DNA from 2 places in the Acerihabitans sp. genome. Region 1 is predicted to be linked to the other one. Evidence: predicted binding sites of a transcription regulator. Region 1 holds the regulator's gene; the other holds the start of a gene.
What was found. The regulator PurR, encoded in region 1, represses purine synthesis genes. The targets are predictions, from matches to a motif close to CANGCAAACGTTTGCNTG.
Positions count from the first base shown of each region.

Region 2: VGC33_RS06615 (NCS2 family permease) is a predicted target of PurR. The motif match lies at 2,784-2,801, and genes of this name have one in related genera.

Region 1 covers NZ_DASWOM010000047.1:3,779-12,742, forward strand. The annotation lists gene VGC33_RS08305 (MATE family efflux transporter) at 1-309, opposite strand, end outside; gene VGC33_RS08310 (riboflavin synthase subunit alpha) at 515-1,156, shown strand; gene cfa (cyclopropane fatty acyl phospholipid synthase) at 1,182-2,333, opposite strand; gene purR (HTH-type transcriptional repressor PurR) at 2,776-3,792, opposite strand; gene cydH (cytochrome bd-I oxidase subunit CydH) at 4,028-4,117, shown strand; gene VGC33_RS08330 (C40 family peptidase) at 4,179-5,030, opposite strand; gene VGC33_RS08335 (Grx4 family monothiol glutaredoxin) at 5,456-5,803, shown strand; gene rnt (ribonuclease T) at 5,893-6,558, opposite strand; gene gloA (lactoylglutathione lyase) at 6,677-7,084, opposite strand; gene VGC33_RS08350 (DUF1289 domain-containing protein) at 7,336-7,581, shown strand; gene slyA (transcriptional regulator SlyA) at 8,103-8,537, shown strand; gene slyB (outer membrane lipoprotein SlyB) at 8,649-8,964, opposite strand, start outside.
Region 2 covers NZ_DASWOM010000038.1:12,053-21,016, reverse strand. The annotation lists gene VGC33_RS06625 (L-lactate dehydrogenase) at 1-448, opposite strand, end outside; partial or broken gene VGC33_RS06620 (DNA-3-methyladenine glycosylase family protein) at 602-1,195, shown strand; gene VGC33_RS06615 (NCS2 family permease) at 1,358-2,653, opposite strand; gene VGC33_RS06610 (substrate-binding domain-containing protein) at 3,140-4,165, shown strand; gene VGC33_RS06605 (sugar ABC transporter ATP-binding protein) at 4,176-5,678, shown strand; gene VGC33_RS06600 (ABC transporter permease) at 5,706-6,707, shown strand; gene VGC33_RS06595 (sugar-binding transcriptional regulator) at 6,744-7,739, shown strand; gene VGC33_RS06590 (glycerol-3-phosphate dehydrogenase/oxidase) at 7,733-8,964, shown strand, end outside.

The sequences.
Region 1 (8,964 bases):
CATGACCAATATCGCCGCCGCCGCCGCCAGCCAGAATCCCTGGCGCACCTGATAGGCGATGCGCTCGCGGCGGCCGGAGCCGTTCAGCTGCGCGATAACCGGCGTCAGCGCAAGGATAAGGCCGTGGCCGAACAGGATGGTGGGCAGCCAGATGGAGGTGCCGACGGCGACCGCCGCCATGTCGGTCGCGCTGACGGAACCGGACATGATGGTATCGACCACTCCCATCGACGTTTGGGCTATTTGCGCGAAAATAACCGGTATCGCCAGGGACATTAATGTACGCGCTTCCAGGAAGTACTTCTGCACGTAGGCACCTATAATTTTATGAGTATGGAATAAGCAGGCGAAAGTTAACATAAAGGTTAAAAATCTGGGGCATAGTGTAAAGCATTTGCCCGTTTATACCAGTGCGGGGCGGCACAAATACGCGAGGTGGACGATTTGGTTTTCCCGTGGAAATCGTGCACACTAGCCTGACTGATTCCAGCGGTGGTTTACAGAGGCCAAGGTTATGTTTACGGGTATTGTTCAGGGCACCGCGCCCATTGTGGCGATTGACGAAAAGGCGAATTTTCGCACGCATTTCATTACCCTGCCGGCGGCAATGCTGGCAGGCCTTGAGGCGGGCGCCTCCGTTGCGCACAATGGCTGTTGCCTGACGGTGAGCGGCATCGAGGGTAACCTGGTGGCGTTTGACTTGATGAAAGAGACGCTGCGGGTGACCAATCTCGGCGATTTACAGGTCGGGGACGAGGTGAACGTGGAGCGCGCCGCCACCTTTAACGCCGAGATCGGCGGGCATGTCATGTCAGGGCACATTATGTGCAGCGCCGAGATAGTGAAAATCGTCACGTCGGAAAACAATCGGCAAATCTGGTTCAGGATGCCGGATAAAGAACTGATGAAATATGTTCTGTACAAAGGCTATATCGGCATCGACGGCATCAGCCTGACGATTGGGGAAGTGGTGCAGGAAAAGTTTTGCGTCCACCTGATACCGGAGACGCTGCTGCGCACCACGCTTGGCAAGAAACGGCTGGGCCAGCGGGTCAATATTGAAATCGACCCCCAGACCCAGGCGGTGGTGGATACGGTGGAGCGCGTTCTGGCGCAGCGGGAAGCGGCGATTGCCGCGACGATAAATACCCTTTAACGCGCCGGCCCGGCGCGCCAAGGGCTTAACGTGGAACGCGTATTCCGCCTTCCACGCCTTCAGGGCTGAACAACACTTGCCATAAATGAATATTACGCGCGCGGAACGCGCCCGCGCAGGCATTCAGATAATAACTGAACATGCGGAAAAAACGGTCGGAGTATTTATCGGACAAGGACGGCCAGGAGGCGATAAAACGTTCATACCAGGCCATAAGCGTTTTATCGTAATCAGAGCCGAAGTTATGCCAGTCCTCCATCACGAAATGTCTTTCGCTGGCATGGGCAATCTGCTGCACCGACGGCAGGCAACCGTTGGGGAAAATATATTTATCTATCCAGGGGTCGACATTCATGTCGGTGATATTCGAGCCGATGGTATGCAGCAGGAACAGACCGTCCCGTTTCAGGTTGCGATCGATCACGTCGAAATAAGTGGCGTAATTTTTGGGGCCGACGTGTTCGAACATCCCGACCGAAACAATGCGATCAAACTGCATATCCAGATCGCGATAGTCGCGCAGTAAAATCGTGACGTCCAGTCCTTCGCAGCGGGTTTGCGCCAGCTTTTGCTGCTCGGCGGAAATCGTAACGCCCTGTACCGAAACGCCATAATTTTCCGCCGCATAGGCGGCAAGCCCACCCCAGCCGCAGCCGACGTCGAGCAGCGTCATGCCGGGACGCAACTGTAGCTTTTCGCAGATCATCTTCAGCTTATCCTGTTGCGCCTGCACAAGGGTGGTCGCCTTGTTCCAGTAGCCGCAGGAGTATTGCATATAGGGATCCAGCATCATTTCAAACAGATCATTACCCAAATCATAATGTTCTTTGCCAACAATCCAGGCCCGCTTGCGCGACTGGAGATTCATCAGCCGGGCGGCGGCAATCCGTAGGGTATCCTTAAGATGATGCGGAAGCTTGTTCTCCAGCCCCGCCTTAAGAACCCGCTGGAAAAAGATGTCAAGTCGTTCGCATTCCCACCAGCCGTCCATGTAGCTCTCGCCCAATCCTAAAGAACCGTCTTGCAATACACGCTTAAAAAATCCTGGATTCTTGATTCGCAGATCAAAAGGTCTTGAACCATTAAGTTCAATACCGGCCTGCGCGAGCAATTCATGGACGATACGGTACCAATCATTATCATGAAAGCTCAGGTCTTCAACGCACGAGGAACTCATAGCTTCTCCATCACCTTTCTTCTGTAATGCCCCGTCAGGAAAAGCATTCACCCTGCCTGCGGGCTTTATAAGAATCCACGGTTATCCGTGGTGTCTGAGGTACCACCATCAACAGAGGAATATAAAGTAAACCATAGACTGCCACTTAGCCGGGCGCTTTATAAAAAGGGTGATGTCATGTTGGAAAACACGACATACTTTTATACAAAATAATTAGACAACTCGTTATAATTGTTAACGATATTGAGTATAAGCCTGCATCTGAATTTAGACAATAGCTAACGCGCTAATGTATTTCATAGTATAACTTAATGATTTCATTCTGAAACAATAACTGTTTGCACAGAGATCGATATATGAAAATTCTTGTGTCCACGGCGGACGGCGCTTTACAAAAAAGAGATAGGCGCCCGCCCGCCGTTGAAAAGCCTGGCGGCAGGGCTTAAGCGGGGAAGGGACCGTCGGCTACCGAGTGACGTTCAATCAGCGACGGATGCACTTCGATGGTGTGGGCGTCCTCGCGCTTGCTGGTTATCCGGTCGAGCAGCATGGTCAGCGCAGCCTCGCCCAAATCCTCTTTAGGCTGATGGATGGTGGTCAGTGCCGGACTGAAAAAGCACGAATTGCGCACATTGTCGTAACCAATTAAAGAAATATCCCGAGGCACGCTCAGGCCCATTTCATTGATGGCGCACAGCGCGCCCATGGCCATGATGTCGCCGCCGCAAAATACCGCGGTGGGGCGCGGCGTTTGCGCCAGGATTTGCTTCATCGCCAGGTAGCCGGATTCCGGTTCGAAATTGCCTTGTACTATCCAGCGATCGTTTAACGGGATGCCGGCTTCCTTCATGGCATGCAGGTAGCCGCGGTGGCGCCCGCCGCCGGTGTTGCGCGCCAGCTGGCCGGGTATGGCGCCGATGGCGCGATGCCCGCGTTCGAGCAGATATCGCGTCGCCATATACCCGCCGGCAAAGGCGTTATCGATGATGGCGTCGGTAAAATCACGGCGGGCCTCGCCCCAATCCATGACCACCATGGGAATATGCCGGTATTCTTCCAGCATATCCAGCAGCGCTTCAGGATACTCGGCGCACATCACCAACAGCCCGTCGACGCGTTTTTGCGCCAGCATCGCCAGGTAGGCGCGCTGTTTTTCCAGATCGTTGTGGGAATTGCATAATATAAGGGTATAACCGCGGGCAAAGCAGTGGTGTTCAATCGCTTCAATAATTTCGGCAAAATAAGGCGCTTCGCTGGTGCTGGCGAGCAGGCCGATGGATTTGGTGCGATTAACCTTCAGGCTGCGCGCCACGGCGCTGGGTGAGTAATGTAGCTGTTTTATGGCGTCCATTACGGCGAGTTTTGTATCCTGCGCAACAAAACGGGTTTTATTGATGACGTGCGAAACGGTGGTGGTGGATACATTAGCGCGTTTTGCCACATCTTTGATGGTTGCCATGCCTTGAATACTCCCGTACGCCCTGGCTAAAATATCTGTCGAAGGCGCAAGCACTTTACGACGCTATGGAATTAACCGTTAATTTTCCTTGATCCCGGGCTAAAGTGAAAGCGTTATATGTCAAGACGTCAGCCCGGGCGCAAGCTTTTTGCGCGCCGCTATGGCAAACTGAGCATAACTACATGGGGTCGCGGTGGTTAGAACCGGCGCCTTGGCTTACTTCTAAGGAGACAGAATGGATAGCGATTTAAAAATGTCGTTACTGACCACGGTGTTCTCGCTGTTGGTGATAATCGCCTTCAGCTTTACCGCGGTGATGAACTGATTGCACTTCGGTTGGGTGTATAAAAAAGAGGAGCCTGGGCTCCTCTTTTTTATACAGGGTATCAGCGTATATTTTTCGGCGTGACCACCCGGCGGGCGCCAACGTAATGGTCCTGCCAATAATCTTCACTCAGATAGCTGATGCGAATATCGCTGCCGGTCCGGGGGGACTGGATAAAACGCCCGTTGCCGAGATAAACGCCGACATGATCGGCCGCGCCGCGATTGGAAATATGGAAAAAAACCAGGTCCCCGCTTTCCAGGTCATCTTTCTTGACCGGCGCCGCGTCGCGCAGGTGATACATTTCATTGGCGGTGCGCGGCATATGGATGCGCACCACATCTTTATAAGCGTAATAAATCAGGCCGCTGCAGTCAAAACCGGTATTGGGCGACATGCCGCCCCAGCGGTAGGGCTTACCCATTTGGGAAAGCAGTTTGTTCATGGCCGTGAGCTTGGCGGTTTGGTAACGTTTTTTATGGCTGTCGCTCATTTTGATCGGCTCATCGTTGGCCACCAGTTCCACTGCCGCCCGGTCTTTAATCCGGTGCCTGCCATAGCCTCTTTTATAGCCTTTTTTCGGCGGGGTGAAATTAGCCAGTTTTTTCGTCGCCGTTGCCCGCGGGGGCTTGGCCTGCACGCGTAAAGTGCTTTTTTTAGCGACGGCTTTCGCGTGCGCGGGTTCAGGCGGCTTTTTAGCAACGGCTTTTGCGCTGACGGCGGGCTCGCTGGCGACGGGTTTGCTTTTTTTGGCCATTTTTACCGGTTTGCGCTTGCGCCGGTCACCGGTTTTAGCCGCCGCGGCCTGGGACTTGCGCTGATCGGCGTTAACGCCGGCGTTCGGCGCGGCATGTGCCAGATTCAGAAACAACTGGGTAAAAAGCAACACAAAAAGCGTAAAGCACAAACGCATGATAAACGCTATCCTTATGTGGCCCAAAATAGGGGGTTATCGACACCTCACAGGAATTTAAGCTATTTGCTCCGTCATTGCATCATCAAATCACTCCTTATTGTGTATAAACGTGAATAAGTTCGATTTTGCTGCATTTATCAGCGTTCAGCGGCGCATTATTCAACATAGTTACCGTTCATTAAACGAATGTTTAAGCCCGTTTTGTTACCCCGGCGGGGTGAAAAGCCGCTAAAATATCATGTTTACCCTGGCGGGCGAACGCGAAAGGAACGAATTAATGCGCCATGAACGCGCGTGCCGGTAAAAAAACGTTTATCAGTTTGCCCGGTAGTGGCTAGAATAAAGAGACTGAGTGTCATCCCGCACAGAGCAGTGCAGAACAGTGCAGATAAAGCCAGATACTGGCGTGAGGAAGCGAGACAATGACGACAATAGAAAAAATCCAGCAGCAGATAGCTGAGAACCCGATTCTTCTTTATATGAAAGGTTCGCCGAAATTGCCGGGCTGCGGGTTTTCCGCCCAAGCGGTGCAGGCGCTCTCAGCCTGCGGCGAACGTTTCGCCTATGTGGATGTCCTGCAAAATCCGGACATTCGCGCCGAGTTGCCGAAATTCGCCAACTGGCCGACCTTTCCACAGCTCTGGGTGGACGGCGAACTGGTCGGCGGATGCGATATCATCATTGAGATGTATCAGCACGGCGAACTGCAACCGCTGGTTAAAGAAGCCGCGGTGAAATACAACGCCCAGGAAAACCAAACGCCTTCCTGAGTCCTGCGTCACGCTTGCGCATAAAAAAGCCACCGCCGGTATCGCTGCCGGAGGTGGCTTTTTTTATCCGGCGCCGACGGCGGGCTGGATTAATCGTGCTCGCCGGCGGCGGTGTCGCCGACAGGGGGAACCGGCCAGCCGCCGAGACGTTTCCAGCGATTGACCAATTCGCAAAACAGTTCAGCGGTGCGCTCGGTGTCATATAGGGCTGAATGCGCCTGGCTGCCGTCAAATTCGATGCCGCCGGCGGCGCAGGCTTTGGCCAATACCGTCTGGCCCAGCACCAGCCCGCTCAGGGCGGCGGTGTCAAAGGTGGCGAACGGATGGAAAGGATTGCGCTTGAGCGCGGCCCGGCCGGCCGCCGCCATCAGGAACCCGTGATCGAATCCGGCATTATGGGCAACAATAATCGCCCGGTTACAGCCCCGATCCTTAATGCCTTTGCGCACCATTTTAAAAATTTCATGCAGCGCGTCGTATTCGCTTACCGCGCCGCGCAGCGGGTTGGTCGGGTCGATGCCGTTAAAGGCGAGGGCTTCCGGCTGCAATAGCGCGCCGGGAAAAGGCTCAACATGGAAATGCAGGCATTGGTCGGTAACCAGCCAGCCCTGGTCGTCCATGTTGACCGTGACGGCGGCAATTTCGAGCAGGGCGTCGGTAGCGGCGTTGAAGCCGGCGGATTCAATATCGATGACCACAGGATAAAAGCCGCGAAAACGGCCGCGAAGGGTATTTACATCGTCAAGTTCAGCCATGCCTGTTCTTAATATTCAGGGAAAACAGCCCGCATTATGGCAAATTTTAGCGCGGGATGCATGGCGAATCCGCTCCGGTCTTCAGGGGAGCGGATTTAGCCTGGCCGGGCGCGGGGCTTTACTCGCCCAAGCCCTTACCGGCATGTTTTTGTTCAATCAGTTCAATTTTATACGCGTCGGGATCCTCGATAAAGGCGATAACCGTAGTGCCGCCCTTGACCGGTCCCGCCTCGCGGGTCACCTTGCCGCCGGCCTGGCGAATGCGTTCGCAGGTGGCGGCCACGTCGTCCACCCCGAGCGCGATATGGCCATAGGCGGTGCCCAGCGCGTAGCTATCGACGCCCCAGTTGTAGGTCAATTCAAGCACCGCGCCTTCCGTCTCCTCGGTATAACCGACAAAAGCCAGGGTATATTTATATTCCGTGTTCTCGCTGGTGCGCAGCAGGCGCATGCCCAGGATCCCGGTATAAAAATCGATAGATCGCTGTAAATCGGTGACGCGTAGCATGGTATGAAGCAGGCGCATAATATCCTCATTGGGCAGTGACGATGGCTGATCCATCGCCTATGGTTAAATCCGGGTATATCAGTATATCCCAGACCTTCAGGGCGGGGGAGCGGAAATGCCCCTGCGCGGCGGCGTAACCTCTTTGCGTTCGCGCCGCCCGACCGCTAGCCCGCAAGGGCGTGCGATTCTCGCCGGCGAGCGCTTTTTGGTGTTCTCGACTTGCAAGCTGGGGCAATAACGTCTTCAATGAAAGTTAAACAGGAGGGCGCGTGCCGGAACAGCTTGAGTTTTTCACCATAAACAGTCCTTGCCGCGGTGTCTGTCAATCCGATGACCGTGGCTTTTGCCGTGGCTGCCTGCGCTCACGTCAGGAACGTTTCGACTGGATGAACATGAACGACGGCCAGAAACGAGAGGTGTTGCGATTGTGCCACCAGCGTTACCTGCGCCTGCGGCGCGCCGCCAACAGCGCTGCGGCCGAACCCGCCGGTCCGGAACAACCTTCGCTTTTTTGAACAAATACAGCGGGGTATAAATGTAATAATAATTATTATTAATATGCACACTAATAGATATCTATTAATATATTACGATTAGATTATCAGCTCGAATACATGACATAATGATATTTGTTATATCTTCATTTAACTTAAATTAACAATAAATCACGAAGAATGACAATAATAGTGATACAGTTATGAATAATCCGCTTGGCATACGATAGGTACTGATGTAAGAATGCCGGGCAGCCAGAGCCAGAAACGGATTATATGACGTTTCCAACGCTTACCCTATACTAGGTGGAAAGTTTTGCGGAATGAAGGATCTGGCCATCCGTTAAACGGACGATCGGCAAGGAGAAATGCGCTTTTCGGTAACGTCCATTATTTTAAGGGAATAACATGCGTATTACATCTGTCTCAACTTAACTTCAACCTTATTCATATATATATATTTGTAATTTGCCATTCCACCCATTAGAATGGATGGGAATCCAGGGAACAAGCTTAATCAGCTTAATTATAAGGAGAGAGAATTGGAATCGCCATTAGGATCTGATTTGGCGCGACTTGTTCGTGTTTGGCGCGCATTGATTGACCATCGCTTAAAACCGCTAGAGCTGACACAGACGCATTGGATCACGCTGCACAATATCTGCCAACTACCGCCGGAGCAGTCGCAAATTCAGCTGGCTAAGGCTATCGGCATTGAGCAGCCATCGTTGGTGCGAACGCTCGATCAGCTTGAAGAAAAAAAGCTGATTACCCGCCATACCTGCGCAAACGATCGGCGAGCGAAGCGTATTAAATTGACGGAGTCCGCAGAGCCCATCATCAAGGAAGTGAATTATGTCATTAATAGCACCAGGGATGAAATCCTGACCGGTATTTCAGAACAGGAAATCCATTTCCTGAGTAATATGATTTCCCGTTTGGAGAAAAATATCCTCGAGCTCTATAATAAGTCCTGACATGTTTTGGTTCAACGTCATGTTATCTATAAAAAAACCGGCATAAATATGCCGGTTTTTTTAATAACCGAGGTAAATCTACGCCGCCCGGCGCGCTGGGCGGGCAAGTTATTAGCGCGGAGAAACCGTTACGTTGCGGCCGTTGCTGGCAATCGCCACGCGTTGGCCCACGCTGAAACGGGTGTCGCCTTGTTTTTGCACCACCATGATGGTATTGCCGTCGTCTTTGCGCACTTCAAGCTCCACGCCCTGCGAGCGGCTGGCCGCGCTGGTTACGCCCTGACCGGCCACGCCGCCCGCCACCGCGCCTGCGGCTGTCGCCAGGCTGCGGCCGGTGCCGCCGCCCAGGGTATTGCCAAGAAACCCACCCAATACCGCGCCGCCGATGGCGCCGATAACGTTTGAATCCTCGCCGCCCTGGATCTGT
Region 2 (8,964 bases), on a different contig from region 1:
CCAGCCACACGCCGGTGCCCAGCACCTGATGGCGCGGCAAGCCGGAGAGTTTCCAGACCTGGTAGGTGATGATATCGCACGGATTGGTGGCGATAAGGAATATGCCGTTAAACCCATTACGCATCATGTCCGGCACGATATTGCCGACGATGCGCGCGGTGCCGTCCAACTCGTCGAGCCGCGTTTGCCCCGGCTTGAGGCCGCCGCCGGACACGGTGATCACCGCGATATCGACATCCGCGCAGTCGGTTGACGGACGGCTGCTGATAACGATACGGCTGGGCATATACGCCGCCGCGTCCGCCAGATCCTTGCGGTGGCCCTCAACCAACTGCTGGTTTAAATCCACCAGGATGATCTCCTCGCAAAACTGCTGGTTGAGCAACGCGTACGCGGCGGAGGAGCCGACATTGCCCGCGCCGATTATCATCACCTTACGTGGTTTCATGCATCTTACCTCGGGAAAAAGGGTTCCAGGATACGCCCCCCGGCATCGGGCGCCGGCACGGGTTAACAATTTTAAATGAATTATGGCCTGATTAACAAAATGGTATTCTTATACGCGACCCTGTTCCACCACCAAGACCTGATGAGCGACGTAATGGATAAATTTGAATACGGCACCAAAGAGCTGTCCTGGCTGGCGAAAAGGGATAAGCGCATGGCGCAGGCCATTGAGCGCGTCGGAATGATTGAGCGGCCGCTGATGCCGGATGTGTTTGCCGCCCTGGTCAGAAATATAGTCGACCAGCAGATTTCCACCAAGGCCGCCCTGACGGTAAACGCCCGCCTGACCCTGCTGGCGGGCGCCGTTACCCCCGCCGCCATGGAAAGCCTGACCGCCGAGCAGATTCAGTCCTGCGGCATGACGATGAAAAAAGCGCTTTATATCAAGGGCGCCGCCACCGCCGCCATGAGCGGCGAGCTGGATCTGGCGGCGATATCGTCCTATTCGGACCAGGATGTCATCGCCGCCCTGTCGCGTCTGCCGGGCATCGGGATCTGGACCGCGGAAATGCTGCTGATGTTTTCACTCGGCCGGCCCGATGTCGTGAGCTGGGGCGATTTGGCCATTCGCCGCGGCATGATGGTCCTTTACCGGCATAAGGAATTGCCCCGCGAGCGTTTTGAGCGCTATCGCCGCCGTTATGCCCCTTACGGCACCACCGCCTCGCTGTATCTGTGGGCCTGCTCGGTGCCGGGGTTCAGCCTGCATGCTCCCCTGGTTCCGGTTAATGCGCCCGGCGGCCTGCGGGTCCAGCCGACAATGGCGAAATAGCGCCCGGACGGGCCGCGTGCGGCAAAAAAATACCCCGCGGGCGCGCGATGCCGGCGGGGTGGGGTGATAAAACGGTAATCAGGCGCTGAGCCAGCCTAGCTTTATCACAAACAGAATCGACAGTACGATTAACGCGGCGTTCAGGTCGCGGGTGCGTCCGGCCAGCAGTTTTACCACCGTCCAGGTGATAAAACCAAAGGCGATGCCGTTGGCGATGGAGTAGGTCAGCGGCATGGTCAGCGCGGTTACGGTCACGGGAGCCGCGACGGTAATGTCCTTCCAGTCGATCTCCGCCAGGCCCGAGGTCATCAGCACCGCGATAAACAGCAGCGCGGGCGCGGTGGCGAACGCCGGCACGCTGGAGGCCAGCGGCGCGAAGAACAGGCTGAGCAGGAACAGGACGCCCACCACGATAGCCGTCAGGCCGGTGCGTCCGCCGGCGCTGACGCCCGCGGCCGACTCGATATAGCTGGTGGTGGTGGAGGTGCCGAGCAGTGAACCGAACAGCGCGGCGGCGCTATCGGCGATCAGCGCCTTGCCCATGCGCGGGATATTGCCCGCCTCGTCGGTGAGGCCGGCGCGTTTGGTCACGCCTATCAGGGTACCGGAGTTGTCGAACACGTCCACGAACAGGAACGCGAACACTACGCTTACCAGGGAAATGTTCAGCGCGCCGCGGATATCAAGCTGCAAAAAGGTCGGCGCGATGGACGGCGGCATGGAGATCACGCCGAAAAATTGGCTATAGCCCATGGCGATGGACAGGAACGTCACCGCCAGGATACCGATCAGAACCGCGCCGGGAACCCGGCGGGCTTCCAGCACCACAATCAGCACAAAGCCCAGCATGGCGAACAGCGGACCGGCCTTGCCCAGATCGCCCAGGCCCACCAGGGTGGCCGGATTGGCCACGACGATGCCGGCGCCTTCAAGGGCGATAATGGCCAGGAACAACCCTATCCCGGCGGCAATGCCCGAGCGCAGCGGCAACGGAATGCTGGTGATGATCCATTCGCGGATCTTGAAAATCGACAGGGCGAAGAAGATCAGCGCCGATAAAAACACCGCGCCCAGCGCAATCTGCCAGGTGTAACCCATATGCAAAACCACGGTATAGGTAAAGAAGGCGTTCAGCCCCATGCCCGGCGCCAGGGCGATGGGATAGTTGGCGATAAAGCCCATCAGCGCCGAGCCGATGGCGGCGGCCAGACAGGTGGCGACAAACACCGAGCCTTTATCCATGCCGGTGGCGCTCAGGATTGACGGATTTACAAACAGAATATATGCCATTGCCAAAAAAGTGGTCAGCCCGGCCAGAATTTCGGTTCGCACGTTGGTACGATGGGCCTTTAATTGAAATAGTTTTTCTAACATGGGAGTTTTCTCATTGAAGTTGTCTGCACAGCCAAAGCAATCGCTATGCCACTATTGCGAGCGCATGCCGAATGCGGCACTGGGCGAAGCAGGCGCATTATATAGGTAATTTACTGTTTCCAGCAGTAAAAACGTAATCGTTTGCGCCGGGGTCGGGATCATTTGCGTGCCGCCGGCTCACCAATAGGGTGCATCGGCACCAATAGCGTGCAACGCCGGTTCCCGCCGATCTTTATCACCGAGGCGGACGGTGCCGGGCCGATGTGCCTGGCCTCACAGATCCGGCCGCCTTTTTGAACTCTCTCACGCTTCCCGTATCCGGAATCAATCATTTCTTGAACAATATTTTCACATTATCTATACATAGCTATGTAATTTATTTCTTTGCTATGAAATAAATTACAACGCTTCCCGGGCTCGTGGTTCCGTTATTGTTTCGCCGTCGCGGCTGAGCCAGGCCAACCCATCGTTTTCCGGGGAAATATCATGAAAAAACAGCTTATTGCGTTGACATTATGCCTTGCCGCCCTGGGCGGCGCCAGCCAGGCTTCGGCCGCCGACGGGCCGCAGTTTCGCTGCAAGCCGGGCGAAACCTATTATATGAATGTGATGGTCACCGGGGTGGAATATTGGTTCCCGGTCTATGAAATGTTTAAACAGGCGGCGCACCAGCTAGGCTGTAAAACCGTCTACGGCGGCACCCCCGCGTATGACGTCAACCAGCAGTTGGCCAGTTTCGAACAGGTATTGGCGCAAAAACCGGCCGGTATCTTTTTGCATCCGATGAACCCCGATCCGTTTATCGAACCGATTAACCGGGCGGCCGAGGCGGGTATTCCGGTGGTGACCTTTGCCGCCGATTCGCCCAACAGTAAACGCGTGGCGTATATCACCTCGGATAACTTCCGCGAGGGCCGCGCCGCCGCCGATCTGATGGGCAAGGCCGTCAACGGCAAAGGTGAATTCGCGGTGCTGGAAAATCCCGGCCAGGACAACCACGACCGGCGGGTCAGCGCGTTTATCGATGAAATGAAAACGCAGTACCCGGATATCAAGCTGGTGGCCCGCGCGGCGACCAATCAGGACCCGTCGAAAGCCTACAATGCCGTGTTGTCCATCCTGCAGGCGCATCCCAACCTGTCGGTGCTGTTTATGCCGGAGGCCAGCTCCGCCATCGGCGCCGCCCAGGCGGTGGTGGAAAACGGCGGTAAGGTCAAGGTGATCACGGTGGATGTGAATGCCAAGGTACTGGATATGATCAAAGCCGGCCAGGTGTTTGCCGCCATCGATCCCAACCAGGGGGTGCAGGGTTATATGGGGTTTATGACGCTGTTCCTGGCGGCGCATCCGGAACTTATCGATCCGATGAACGATGCCAAGCGCACCGGCGCCAATCCGTTTTCCTTTCCCCTGCTGGATAACGGCTACGCCGTGGTCACCAAGGATAACGCCGACGATTTCCGCTGGGACGGCTATCTGAAACGCCGCGGCACCAAGGGCATTAATGAATAAGGAGTCCGCCATGTCAGCACCTTCAGTCTTGCGGCTTAGCGGCGTCAGCAAATCCTTTGGGCCGATACAGGCGTTGGATAAGGTGGATTTTGCCGTGGCGGCCGGTGAAATCCATGCCCTGGCGGGAGAAAACGGCGCGGGCAAATCCACCCTGATGAACATCATCGACGGCATTATCAAACCCGATGCCGGCCAGATTTGGCTAAACGAACGGCCGGTGGCGATCCGCTCCCCCGCCGAGGCACAGCGGCTGGGCATCGGCCTGGTCCATCAGGAGATTGCCCTGTGCCCGGATATTTCCATTTATGAAAATATCTATATGGCTCATATCAACAGCGCGGGCAAGGCCTGGATTAACCATGGCGAGCTGCGGCGCAAGGCCCAGGCGGTGATGGACCGGCTGACGCCGATCCCGGTAACCGCCCGCGTCGGCAGCCTGCCGCTGTCGCAACAGCAACTGGTGGAAATCGCCAAGGCGCTGACGCTGGACTGTCGCATCCTGATCCTGGACGAACCCACCGCGGCGCTGACCGAGCCGGAAGCGCAGCGGCTGTTCGCCATCGTGCGCCAGCTGCGCGAACAGGGCATGGCGGTGATTTATATCAGCCATCGCATGGCCGAGATCTTTTCGTTGTGCCAGCGGGTGACCATTTTGCGCGACGGCCGCACGGTGGGCTGCGAAACCCTCGGCGCGCTGACCCCGGACCAGTTGATAACCCGGCTGGTGGGGCGCGAGCTGACCCGCCTGTATCCGCCCAAACGCGCGGACTGCCGGCATCTGGCGCCGGTGCTGGCGGTCGAGGGCTTGTCGGACGACCACCGGTTCTTTGATATTGCCTTTGCGCTGCGGCCGGGGGAAATCCTGGGCATCGGCGGGCTGATGGGATCCGGACGCACCGAAATCGCCCAGGCCATTTGCGCCATCGACCCGCTTAAGCGTGGCAAGGTGATGGTCAACGGTAGGGCGGTGCGCCTGCGCCACTACGCCGATGCCGTCCGGTTGGGTATGGCCTATTTGTCTGAAGACCGCAAGGCGGCGGGCTTGTTTGTCGATATGCCCATCGACTGGAATATCTCGTCGCTGGACATCGCCGCCGTCTGCGGCCGTTACGGCCTGCTTAGCCGGGGCGCCGAGCGGCGGCAGGCGGAGCGCCTCGGCCGGGAGGTTTGGCTGAAAAAAGGCCGGCCCGGCGATCCGGTATCGTCGCTTTCCGGCGGCAATCAGCAAAAGGTGGCGCTGGCCAAGGTGCTGTCGGTCAAGCCCGCCATTCTGTTTCTCGACGAGCCGACGCGCGGGGTGGATATCAGCGCCAAGGCGGAAATTTATCAGATTTTGCATCTGCTGGCGGAAAGCGGCGTGGCGCTGGTGGTTATCTCCTCCGAGCTGCCGGAGCTGATCGGACTGTGCGACCGGGTGCTGGTGGTGCATGAGGGCCGCATCGGCGGGGAAGTCACCGGGGCGGGAATGACGGAAGAAAATATCATGCGTCTCGCCGCCGGCGCGGCGGCTTAACCGGGGAGTCAACAAAGGGGTAACGCCATGACCATCAATACGCTTTTTTTATCCACCCATGCCGTCAAAGCGCCCCTGCGCTGGTTCGGCGCGGTATTCCGCCAGCGTGAAGTGGGCCTGACGGTAATCATTATGCTCATTTTTGTGATTATGAGCTTTACGTCGCCCTATTTTCTTACCTGGGCCAATATGAAGGCGATGCTGCTGTCGTTCTCCATCGAGGGCATCGTGGTGGTGGGCATGACCATCCTGCTTATCGTCGGCGGCATCGATTTGTCGGTGGGGTCGGTGGTGTGCCTGTCGATGGTGGTGGCGGGGCAACTGTTCCTGTCGGGGCTGGATCCCTGGACGGCAAGCCTGGCCGGTATCGCCTCGGCGTCGCTGGTGGGGCTGCTGATGGGGCTGACGGTGACGCGCATCGGACTCAGCCATTTTATCGCCTCGCTGGCGGCCATGGTTATCGTGCGCGGGCTGTGCATGATTATTACCCAGGGGACGCCGCTGTCGCTGTTCACTCTGCCCGCCGCGTTTAAGTTTGTCGGCCAGGGTACGGTTTGGGGCATGCCGTTTGTGATTATCCTGTTTTTTATCCTGGTGGTGGCGTTTGATTTTCTGCTGCGCAAGGCCGCGGCGTTCCGTAAGGTGTTTTATACCGGCAGCAATGAACGGGCCGCCGCCTATTCCGGTATCCGCGTGAATAAAATCAAGCTGCTGGTGACGGTGCTGACCTCCACCCTGGCCGGTCTCGCCGGCATTATCTATATGGCGCGCCTGGGCTCCGCCACCCCGACCTTTGGCGTGGGCATGGAGCTGAACGTGATTGCCGCGGCGGTGATCGGCGGCGCGAGCCTGAAGGGCGGCACCGGTTCCATTCTCGGCGCGGTGCTGGGGGTGGCGCTGTTGTCCATCGTCACCAGTTCGCTAATCCTGATCAATGTCTCGGTTTACTGGCAGGATTTGATTAAAGGCTTGATATTACTGGCGGCGGTGTCAATGGATCATATTATGAATAAATACCGCAGCGCCTGACCCTTTATCTTCTTCGCGATTCCGGGAGTGATGTTGATGGATACTATTAGCGAGCCGTTGTCGTTTACCCTGGCGCGCCAGATTTACCGGGTGCTGGTAATGTATTACCTCGACGGTAAAAAGCAGTCGGAAATAGCGGAACATACCCAGTTATCGGTGGCTACCGTCAATCGGATGATCCGCCAGGGCCGGGATACGGGCATGGTGGAGATAACCATCCGCTCGCCGTTTCTTTCCGCCCATCAGCTGGAGCGTGATCTGGCGCGCATCGGCGGGTTGCGCGATGTGGTGGTGGCGCCCAACGTGACCGGCGGCGACGACGCCGATTTGCATGTGGTGGGCGCGGCGGCGGCGGATTTTTTGCTCAGCCGCGTCAAGGACGGCGATACTATCGCCCTTACCGGCGGCAAAGGGGTCAGCGCCATGGTGGAGGCCCTGTCCACGTCGCGCCGGTTTCGGGTCGACGTGGTGCCCGCGCTGGGCTGCGTGCAGGGCCAGCATTATACCGATGTTAACCACGTGGCGTCCGAGCTGGCGGCCAAACTCGGCGGCAAGGCCTATCAAATCCATGCGCCGCTGTTTGCCGATACCCCCGCGCAGCGCCAGATGCTGATGGAGATAAGCCAGGTGCATCAGGTGCTGCAACAGGCGCGCGAAGCCGATATCGCCATCGTCGGCCTGGGATCGATTCATGCTTCCAGTTCCAGTTATTATGATTTAAACCCGTCGGTGCGGCATGCCCAAGCCAGCGTCGAATCCAGCGGGGCGCGCAGCGAGGTGCTGGCGCATCTGCTTGACGCGCAGGGGCGGCCCGCCTGTTTCGCCGATAATCAACGTCTGGTGAGCCTGACCCTGGAAGAGCTGCGGCATATTCCCTTTTCCTTTGCCGTGGCGGCGGGCAGCGATAAAATCGAACCGGCCAGCAGCGTGCTGCGCGGGGGCTATCTCAAGGGTATTGTCACCGATGAGTCCACCGCCGCGGGGATTATCGAACTGTTGTCGCCGGAGCATCAACAGGAGGCAGCATGCTAAACAGCACCCATTCCCAGGGAAATACGCAGGCGGCGCCCCGGCTTGACCGCGCCGGGCGCCTGGACGAGCTGCGCCGCCGCGGCGCGGCGCCGGTGCTGGTTGTCGGCGGCGGCATTAACGGTATCAGCACCTTTCGCGAACTGGCGCTACAGGGTATTCCCGTCATCCTGGTGGAGCGGGGGGACTGGTGCCAGGCGGCCAGCGGGGCGCTGTCGCGCATGATCCACGGCGGGCTGCGCTATCTTGAGACCGGTGAGTTCGCCCTGGTCAAGGAATCGGTGGAGGAACGCGACCGGCTGCTGAAAAATGCCCCGCACTATGTGATGCCGCTGCGCACCACCGTGCCCATCGATTCCTACTGCTCGGGGCTGGTCAACGCCGGCAAGCGTTTTATCGGCCTGGCCGAGCGGCCGTCGCGGCGCGGCGCCATGGTGATTAAAGCCGGCTTGACCCTGTACGATTTTTATACGCGCGCGCGGGGATCCATGCCGGGTCACCGTCTGGCGGGCGGCGGCGAAACCCGCCGGCGGTGGCCGGAATTTAACGATTGGGTAAAATGCAGCGCCACCTATTATGACGCCTGGATCAACTATCCGGAGCGGCTGGGGTATGAACTTATCGAGGACAGCGAGCGGGCCAACCCGCGGGCGCTGGCTATCAATTACCTGAGCCTGGCGGGGGTGGGCGACGGCGGGGTGACCCTGCGCGACGAACTGAGCGGCGAAATCTTTACCCTGGCGCCGGAGCTGGTGATTAACGCCACCGGCGCCTGGATTGACCGGCTTAACGGGACGCTCAGCCCGGCATCCCCGCCGCCGAAGCTTATCGGCGGCACCAAGGGGTCGCATCTAATCGTGCGCAACGCCCGGCTGCTGGCGGCGTTGAACGGCGGCATGGTGTATTACGAAAACCAGGAGGGGCGGGTATGCATCCTGTTTCCCTATTTCGGCAATGTGCTGGTCGGGTCGACGGATATCCGTACCGATAATCCGGACGATGTGATCTGCGGGGAAGATGAAAAACGCTATATCCTGGACTCGCTGCGCTTTGTTTTTCCGCGCATCGCCATCGCCGAGGAGGATATCCTCTATACCTTTTGCGGCATCCGCCCCCTGCCGGTGAGCGATACCAGCGTGAACGGCCGCATTTCCCGCAACCACTCGCTAAAGATCTTTCCCCCGACGGCCGGACGGCCATTTACCACCCTCTGCCTGGTGGGCGGCAA